One region of the Pullulanibacillus sp. KACC 23026 genome, then DNA from elsewhere that is predicted to be linked to it. Evidence: a T-box and tRNA genes for the amino acid it is inferred to sense, from the RefSeq annotation. Region 1 holds a T-box; the other holds one or more tRNA genes.
What was found. A T-box is a leader RNA that pairs with one kind of tRNA and senses whether it is charged. The one in region 1 lies ahead of serS (serine--tRNA ligase), so its partner is inferred to be a tRNA-Ser.

Region 1 (4,413 bases):
ATAAATGGCACAAGTCGGTACAGATCGTGTTAAACGTGGAATGGCAGAAATGCAAAAAGGCGGCGTCATTATGGACGTTGTTAATGCTGAACAAGCAAAAATTGCGGAGGAAGCAGGCGCTGTTGCCGTCATGGCACTTGAACGCGTACCATCCGATATTCGAGCAGCAGGCGGCGTAGCCCGTATGGCAGACCCGCGCATCGTTGAGGAAGTTATGAATGCTGTTTCTATTCCAGTTATGGCCAAAGCTCGTATTGGTCATATTGTTGAAGCACGTGTCCTTGAGGCTATGGGTGTCGATTATATCGATGAGAGTGAAGTGCTAACACCGGCTGATGATGTTTATCATTTAGATAAAAAATCATACACTGTCCCTTTTGTTTGCGGTTGCCGCAACCTTGGTGAAGCAGCACGCCGAATTGGGGAAGGGGCTTCTATGCTTCGGACTAAAGGTGAACCAGGAACAGGAAATATTGTGGAAGCTGTTCGCCATCTTCGCATGGTTAATGCCGAAGTCCGTAAAGTTGTGACAATGTCATTAGATGAGCTCATGGTATTTGCTAAGGAAACGGGATCCCCTTATGAAATCTTACTTCAAATTCGTGAAGCGGGTCGTCTTCCAGTCGTTAACTTTGCAGCGGGCGGTGTCGCAACACCTGCTGATGCTGCTCTCATGATGGCATTAGGTGCTGATGGTGTGTTTGTTGGATCTGGTATTTTCAAATCAGATAACCCAGCGAAATTCGCTAAGTCCATTGTAGAAGCAACGACTCATTATGAAGACTATGCTTTAATTGCAGAGCTTTCAAAAGGGATTGGAACACCTATGAAGGGGCTTGAAATGTCAACATTAGCGCCAAGCGATCGCATGCAGGATCGAAGCCACTAATAAGTAAGCTCAAGAGATATCCAATTAGGATTTGGAAAAATTGTTCAAGCCTAATGAAATAGGTGACCCGTATAAAGAAGGATGATTAAAGATGTCTGTTAAAATTGGTGTTTTAGGCTTACAGGGAGCGGTTCGTGAACATGTTAGAGCTCTTGAAGCATCTGGTGCAGAAACAGTTATTGTAAAGCGTGACAATCAACTTGAAGGCTTAGATGGTCTTGTTATTCCTGGTGGTGAGAGCACGACCATGAGGAAGTTAATGGATCAATATAACTTGTTCGAAACGGTTAAAGACTTTGCAAAGAAAAACCCAATTTTTGGAACTTGTGCAGGTCTGATCCTAATGGCTGCTCGAATTGAAGGTCAAAAAGGTCCCCATCTTGCTTTAATGGATATTGATGTGCGCCGAAATGCCTTTGGTAGACAAGTTCAAAGCTTTGAAGCGGAATTAAAGGTTGAAGATGTAGCGGATGATTTTGTGGGCGTCTTTATTCGCGCTCCTTATATCTTAAGTGTTGGTTCTGATGTTCAAGTGTTGGCTAAATACGAGGATAAGATTGTAGCAGCGCGCCAAGGGAACTATTTAACAGCTGCTTTTCACCCTGAATTAACAGATGATTATCGGATGCATCAGTATTTTGTGAACATGGTTGAACAACAAAAGGCATAAGTCGCATAATATAAGAACATTGATCTGGTAGACAAGCTTGATTTTTTTAATAAAATCCTGTAAATTACTTTTTAACTAATACGTTTAAAAGCGATGATGGGAACTAGTAGTAATAAGGTTCTGTTACTAGAGAGGCGGTGGCTGGTGAAAACCGCTCAGAATCCATTATGAATCCATCCCTGAGTAAAGAGTGTCGAATGAACATTGAGTAGGCCTCTTCGGTCAATGGACCGTTATCCAGATGAGTGGTTAAACCCATTTCGGTTTAGCAATCAGGGTGGCAACGCGGAGTCCTCCGTCCCTTTTTTAGGGATGGGGGGCTTTTTTATTTTGAATCATTTTTTATGGAGGGACAATTATGTTGGACATTAAGTTAGTAAGAGAGCAGTTTGCAGAGGTACAGGAGAAGCTTTCTAAAAGAGGAGAAGACATCAGTGAACTGGCCAAGTTTCCTGAGTTAGATGATAAGAGACGGGAGCTCATCAAAGAAACGGAGGCTTTAAAGGCACGTCGGAATGAAGTGTCCCAAGAAGTCGCGCAAAAGAAACGCAATAAAGAAAATGCGGATGACCTTATTGTGGAAATGCGTGAAGTCGGTGACCGGATTAAGGAATTGGATACTCAGTTAAAAGCAGTTGAAGATGAGCTTCAACAGATCATGCTTACTATACCTAATATTCCTCATCCTAGTGTTCCAATTGGCGAGAGTGAGGACGACAATGTTGAGATACGTAAATGGGGCGATCTGCCTGCTTTTGATTTTGAACCAAAGCCTCATTGGGAAATAGCCGCTAATCTTGACATCTTAGATTTTGAACGAGCAGCTAAAGTAACCGGAAGCCGTTTTGTTTTTTATAAAGGGATGGGCGCCCGCCTTGAACGTGCTCTTATTAACTTTATGATGGATCTGCACTCCGATGAACATGGCTATACGGAAATGCTTCCACCTTACTTAGTTAATAGAGACAGCATGACAGGTACTGGTCAGCTCCCGAAATTTGAAGAGGATGCTTTCAAGATTCGCGAGGAGGATTATTTCCTAATACCGACAGCAGAAGTCCCTGTGACCAACTATCACCGTGATGAGATCTTAGACGGTGATCAATTACCGCTTGCGTTTACGGCTTACAGTGCTAACTTCCGTTCTGAGGCAGGCTCTGCAGGGCGAGATACAAGGGGATTAATCCGCCAGCATCAATTTAACAAAGTCGAGCTTGTAAGGTTAGTGAAACCAGAGGATTCCTATGACCAATTAGAAAAGCTGACAGGGCATGCTGAACATGTTCTTCAATTATTGGGATTGCCCTATCGAGTCTTGAGTATGTGTACCGCTGATCTCGGGTTTACAGCAGCGAAAAAGTACGATTTAGAAGTATGGATTCCGAGCTACGAGACCTATAGAGAAATTTCTTCTTGCAGTAACTTTGAGGATTTCCAGGCTCGCCGTGCTAATATTCGTTTTAGACGCGATCCAAAATCAAAACAAAAGCCAGAATTTGTTCACACATTGAATGGGTCAGGCTTAGCCATTGGCAGAACGGTTGCGGCTATTTTAGAAAATTATCAGCAAGCAGATGGAAGTGTCAAGATCCCAGAAGCGTTACAGCCCTATATGGGTGGAAAGACTGTCATTTCAAAATGGATCTAAAATAAAAAAGCAGTCCCAATTAGGGGCTGCTTTATCAGTTTAGTTATTAGAGTTTAGTTACATTAGAAGCTTGTGGTCCACGGCTTCCTTCAACGATTTCAAAACTGACTTCTTGGCCCTCTTCTAATGTTTTGAAGCCCTCTTCTTGGATAGCGGAATAGTGGACAAATACATCATTTCCGCCGTCAACTTCGATAAATCCGTAGCCTTTTTCTGCGTTAAACCATTTTACTTTACCGTTTTGCATGTAAAATCCTCCTAAAACCTGGCGCATTGTTGCGCTTTCGTAAGATCTAACCATTTACCACAATCATATAAGTACACGTATGAAACCAAAAACCCCCGACTAAAGCGGTGGAGGTAAAAACGTCCACACTTCAAAGCCGAAGGTCCTTCATTCTTACTTCCATGCTTATAGAGTTAGTAAAATGGTTAATTTTAATTTATCACACGATTTTGAATTTGTCAATAATGGTGAAAAAGTTCATGAACAATTCGTTTATAAGAATCAAAAAGAGCATGATCAGGAATACGCATCTGTAAAGCCGTTAAAATAGATGTATAATACCATCTTTGTTGGTCCTTTCCACGTGAAAAACGTTCCCAGACAGACTCTCCATGAGTTTTAATATCTGTTTGCAGGCTTCTTAAATTGTGCAGTTTATCGGCACAGGTGACGATACAGACCGACTTAGGAGCTGTTTTTAAAGAATCAATGGTCTGTTTTTTTCGCTCTTCCCAAGGCAAGCTCTTATTGGGTTCACTGCATCCCTTAACCATTTCTAAAATGTCTTCTCCGAATTGTTCCTGAATCATCTCTTCAGTCGTTTCAGTATCCTCTAGCGTATCATGGAGAAGACCGGCTATGACCAGTTCTTCTTCGCATCCTGTTTGTTCTAGTAGCATCGCAACACTAAAGGGATGAGTGATATAGGGGGTATCAGTCGCTTTTCTAACCTGCTTACGATGAGCACGTGCTGCAAAGGCAATCGCTTCGTCAATTAATGTTAATCCGCCCATAGGGAAAGCTCCTTTCCTTTTTCAAGTTAAAGTTTATCATATCTTTAAATAAGAAAAAACGCGCGAAATGCGCGTTTTTAAAGGTAAATGTCTTAATATCTCTGGTTGATTTTGGCTTATAAAAAAACAAAGGTTGCGCCAAGTTGCGCTTATGCTTTCTGTATTATATAAAAAACCATCCTAAGA
Region 2 (4,413 bases), 290 kb from region 1:
AGGGTATAAACATCAAGATATAGAATTTAAGACGTTGCTAAAGCAGGTTGGAGGAAGCCGTTACTGTCAATCTGTTCCTGGCAGCCGACGCCAATCAAAATGGATATACTTGTATACCTGTAAATCCTGTGCCCAGCCTTATCCTAGAAAGAGACAAATGGATGTGAAGCGTTATAGGTGCGGGAAATGCGGAGGCAGACTAAAGCTTCAATCTAAATTAAGAAGGGAAGAGGCCGATCAATCAAGCTGAAAACGTCAGAAATGTAGCGTCAATGAGGATGCCTGACTCAGAGAACAAGTAGAGGGGACACATCTAAATAAGAGGTAAAGGAATGCCCTTTGATCATTTGAGTCAATGAGTGTGAATGAAAGCTTATACTTCTAGACATATTAATAATAAATGGATAGGCATATGGGAGTTAAGTTGATTCCGTATCTCTGATGGTGATGAAGTTGTCATTGCCGCTCGAATTCAAAAGAGGATTAGGATCAAGATGGGAATGAATCAGATGATCATAACCTTGATCTATCAGACTTGAGCTATGATTCATCTGAATCACCATTGAGTATCTCTTTCTATAAAGGTTAAATAAAACAGGGGAGACAAGCGTTTCTAGCGAGTTTAGTGCAAGAATGTTAATAAGAACAGTCTTATGAGATAAGAGGCGTTGGATGAGTGGAGGCAAACCGCGCTAAACGCTATAGTTATGGACTACAAATGAGTAAATTTCCCTTTGCTAGCAAGGATGATCCTGGCTTGTTAAATAATGTCCAAAAAAAGTGTTGACGAATTAACTGGTGGTGTGTTAAATTATAAAAGTCGCATCAAGAGGGCTTGTTCATAAGAACAAACACCTTGAAAAAAAGTTTTTGAAAAAGATGTTGACACGAAAAAGCGGACGTGTTATTATATAACATGTCGCTGTCGAGAGACAGACTGATTAACTAACAAAAAGCATTTAAAGTTTAACGGTAAAAACCGCTGCCTTAAATGATTAACTGGTTGTCCTGATACATAACGCTTCTTAGTTTGAACGAGAAGAGGAAGGGACAGGAACCACGCTGAAATTTAAGAATAATTACGATTTATTAAAATTATTCCGCGGTAGCTCAGTGACGAGGTTTGCTTCTTAGAATAGACTGCGAGTTGTCCCGACGCATAACGCTTCTTGGTTTGAGCGAGAAGAGGAAGGGACAGGAACCACACTGAAATTCAAGAATAATTACGATTTATTAAAATTATTCCGCAGTAGCTCAGTGACGAGGTTTACTTCTTAGATAGACTGCGAGTTGTCCCGACGCATAACGCTTCTTAGTTTGAGCGAGAAGAGGAAGGGACAGGAACCACACTGAAATTTAAGAATAATTACGATTTATTAAAAATTATTCCGCAGTAGCTCAGTGACGAGGTTTACTTCTTAGAATAGACTGCGAGTTGTCCCGACGCATAACGCTTCTTAGTTTGAGCGAGAAGAGGAAGGGACAGGAACCACACTGAAATTTAAGAATAATTACGATTTATTAAAATTATTCCGCAGTAGCTCAGTGACGAGGTTTACTTCTTAGAATAGACTGCGAGTTGTCCCGACGCATAACGCTTCTTAGTTTGAGCGAGAAGAGGAAGGGACAGGGGCCACACTGAAATTTAAGAATAATTACGATTTATTAAAATTATTCCGCAGTAGCTCAGTGGTAGAGCAATCGGCTGTTAACCGATCGGTCGTAGGTTCGAGTCCTACCTGCGGAGCCATTTATGGAGAAGTACCCAAGTGGCTAAAGGGGCTCCCCTGCTAAGGGAGTAGACGGGTTAAACCGTGCGTGGGTTCAAATCCCACCTTCTCCGCCATGTAGTACAATGATATACGGCCCCTTGGTCAAGCGGTTAAGACACCGCCCTTTCACGGCGGTAACACGGGTTCGAATCCCGTAGGGGTCACCATTTACTTATTCATATTGGACCCGTGGTGTAGCGGTTAACATGCCTGCCTGTCACGCAGGAGATCGCCGGTTCGATCCCGGTCGGGTCCGCCATTTGTTGGCCCATAGCCAAGCGGTAAGGCAACGGATTTTGATTCCGTCATGCCCTGGTTCGAATCCAGGTGGGCCAGCCATTGCGAGCCATTAGCTCAGTCGGTAGAGCATCTGACTTTTAATCAGAGGGTCGAAGGTTCGAATCCTTCATGGCTCACCATTTTATTAAATATATTCAAGTGTTAATCGTGCTGCTTATGCGGTCGTGGCGGAATGGCAGACGCGCTAGCTTGAGGGGCTAGTGGGGGAGACCCCGTGGAGGTTCGAGTCCTCTCGACCGCACCATAAATAAATATGCGCCCTTAGCTCAATTGGATAGAGCGTCTGACTACGGATCAGAAGGTTGGGGATTCGAGTTCTCCAGGGCGCGCCATAATAATGCGGGTGTAGTTTAGTGGTAAAACAAGAGCCTTCCAAGCTCTGGTCGTGGGTTCGATTCCCATCACCCGCTCCATTTATTAATTTAATGGGCCTGTAGCTCAGCTGGTTAGAGCGCACGCCTGATAAGCGTGAGGTCGGTGGTTCGAGTCCACTCAGGCCCACCATTATATGAAATGTTGTTTTAAATGTTTCATAGTGGGTTATTCGCACATTGAAAACTAAACAAAAACCAAAAGCGCCAGTCAAAGTCATACTTTGAGTTTAACGCTAGGAATCAAACGAACATATTTTTTAAGGAGAACAGACCTCTTTTTAGAAGAGATCTGTTCTCGGCAAAAGCCAGCAGTGCTTTAACTGCACTTTTTTGAGAGTTTGATCCTGGCTCAGGACGAACGCTGGCGGCGTGCCTAATACATGCAAGTCGAGCGCGTGAAACTTCCAGATCCCTTCGGGGTGATGGTTGTGGATCGAGCGGCGGACGGGTGAGTAACACGTGGGCAACCTGCCTGTAAGACTGGGATAACTTCGGGAAACCGGAGCTAATACCGGATAATCGTTGACACTGCATGGTGTCAATGTAAAAGATGGTCCTGCCATCACTTACAGATGGGCCCGCGGCGCATTAGCTAGTTGGTGGGGTAATAGCCTACCAAGGCGACGATGCGTAGCCGACCTGAGAGGGTGATCGGCCACACTGGGACTGAGACACGGCCCAGACTCCTACGGGAGGCAGCAGTAGGGAATCTTCGGCAATGGACGAAAGTCTGACCGAGCAACGCCGCGTGAGCGATGAAGGTCTTCGGATCGTAAAGCTCTGTTGTCAGAGAAGAACAAGTGATAGAGGAAATGCTATCGCCTTGACGGTATCTGACCAGAAAGCCCCGGCTAACTACGTGCCAGCAGCCGCGGTAATACGTAGGGGGCAAGCGTTGTCCGGAATTATTGGGCGTAAAGCGCGCGCAGGCGGCTTCTTAAGTCTGATGTGAAAGCCCACGGCTCAACCGTGGAGGGTCATTGGAAACTGGGGAGCTTGAGTGCAGAAGAGGAGAGTGGAATTCCACGTGTAGCGGTGAAATGCGTAGATATGTGGAGGAACACCAGTGGCGAAAGCGGCTCTCTGGTCTGTAACTGACGCTGAGGCGCGAAAGCGTGGGGAGCAAACAGGATTAGATACCCTGGTAGTCCACGCCGTAAACGATGAGTGCTAGGTGTTGGAGGGGCCACCCTTCAGTGCTGACGTTAACACATTAAGCACTCCGCCTGGGGAGTACGGCCGCAAGGCTGAAACTCAAAGGAATTGACGGGGGCCCGCACAAGCAGTGGAGCATGTGGTTTAATTCGAAGCAACGCGAAGAACCTTACCAGGTCTTGACATCCTCTGACCACCCTAGAGATAGGGCTTTCCCCTTCGGGGGACAGAGTGACAGGTGGTGCATGGTTGTCGTCAGCTCGTGTCGTGAGATGTTGGGTTAAGTCCCGCAACGAGCGCAACCCTTGATCTTAGTTGCCAGCATTCAGTTGGGCACTCTAAGGTGACTGCCGGTGACAAACCGGAGGAAGGTGGGGATGACGTCAAATCATCATGCCCCTTATGACCTGGGCTACACACGTGCTACAATGGGTGGTACAAAGGGCAGCGAAACCGCGAGGTCGAGCGAATCCCATAAAGCCACTCTCAGTTCGGATTGCAGGCTGCAACTCGCCTGCATGAAGCCGGAATTGCTAGTAATCGCGGATCAGCATGCCGCGGTGAATACGTTCCCGGGCCTTGTACACACCGCCCGTCACACCACGAGAGTTTGTAACACCCGAAGTCGGTGAGGTAACCGTAAGGAACCAGCCGCCGAAGGTGGGACAGATGATTGGGGTGAAGTCGTAACAAGGTAGCCGTATCGGAAGGTGCGGCTGGATCACCTCCTTTCTAAGGAAACGATTCTTAGCGTTAGGTGCTTTTGGTTATTTGTTTGGTTTTGAGTGTGTGAACACTCGAAATCGTCCCTT

Region 2: it has a tRNA-Ser gene. The T-box ahead of serS (serine--tRNA ligase) is inferred to sense a tRNA for this amino acid. The anticodon was not compared.

Annotation. Positions count from the first base shown of each region.
Region 1 covers NZ_CP119107.1:4,783,002-4,787,414, reverse strand. The annotation lists gene pdxS (pyridoxal 5'-phosphate synthase lyase subunit PdxS) at 5-889, shown strand; gene pdxT (pyridoxal 5'-phosphate synthase glutaminase subunit PdxT) at 981-1,559, shown strand; T-box leader at 1,644-1,865, shown strand; gene serS (serine--tRNA ligase) at 1,918-3,207, shown strand; gene cspD (cold-shock protein CspD) at 3,254-3,454, opposite strand; gene PU629_RS22380 (HD domain-containing protein) at 3,673-4,227, opposite strand.
Region 2 covers NZ_CP119107.1:4,497,716-4,502,128, reverse strand. The annotation lists gene PU629_RS20910 (SprT family protein) at 1-250, shown strand, start outside; gene PU629_RS20905 (hypothetical protein) at 420-563, opposite strand; tRNA gene PU629_RS20900 (tRNA-Asn) at 1,676-1,750, shown strand; tRNA gene PU629_RS20895 (tRNA-Ser) at 1,756-1,846, shown strand; tRNA gene PU629_RS20890 (tRNA-Glu) at 1,865-1,939, shown strand; tRNA gene PU629_RS20885 (tRNA-Asp) at 1,956-2,031, shown strand; tRNA gene PU629_RS20880 (tRNA-Gln) at 2,037-2,111, shown strand; tRNA gene PU629_RS20875 (tRNA-Lys) at 2,116-2,191, shown strand; tRNA gene PU629_RS20870 (tRNA-Leu) at 2,231-2,316, shown strand; tRNA gene PU629_RS20865 (tRNA-Arg) at 2,328-2,404, shown strand; tRNA gene PU629_RS20860 (tRNA-Gly) at 2,412-2,485, shown strand; tRNA gene PU629_RS20855 (tRNA-Ile) at 2,500-2,576, shown strand; rRNA gene PU629_RS20850 (16S ribosomal RNA) at 2,773-4,333, shown strand.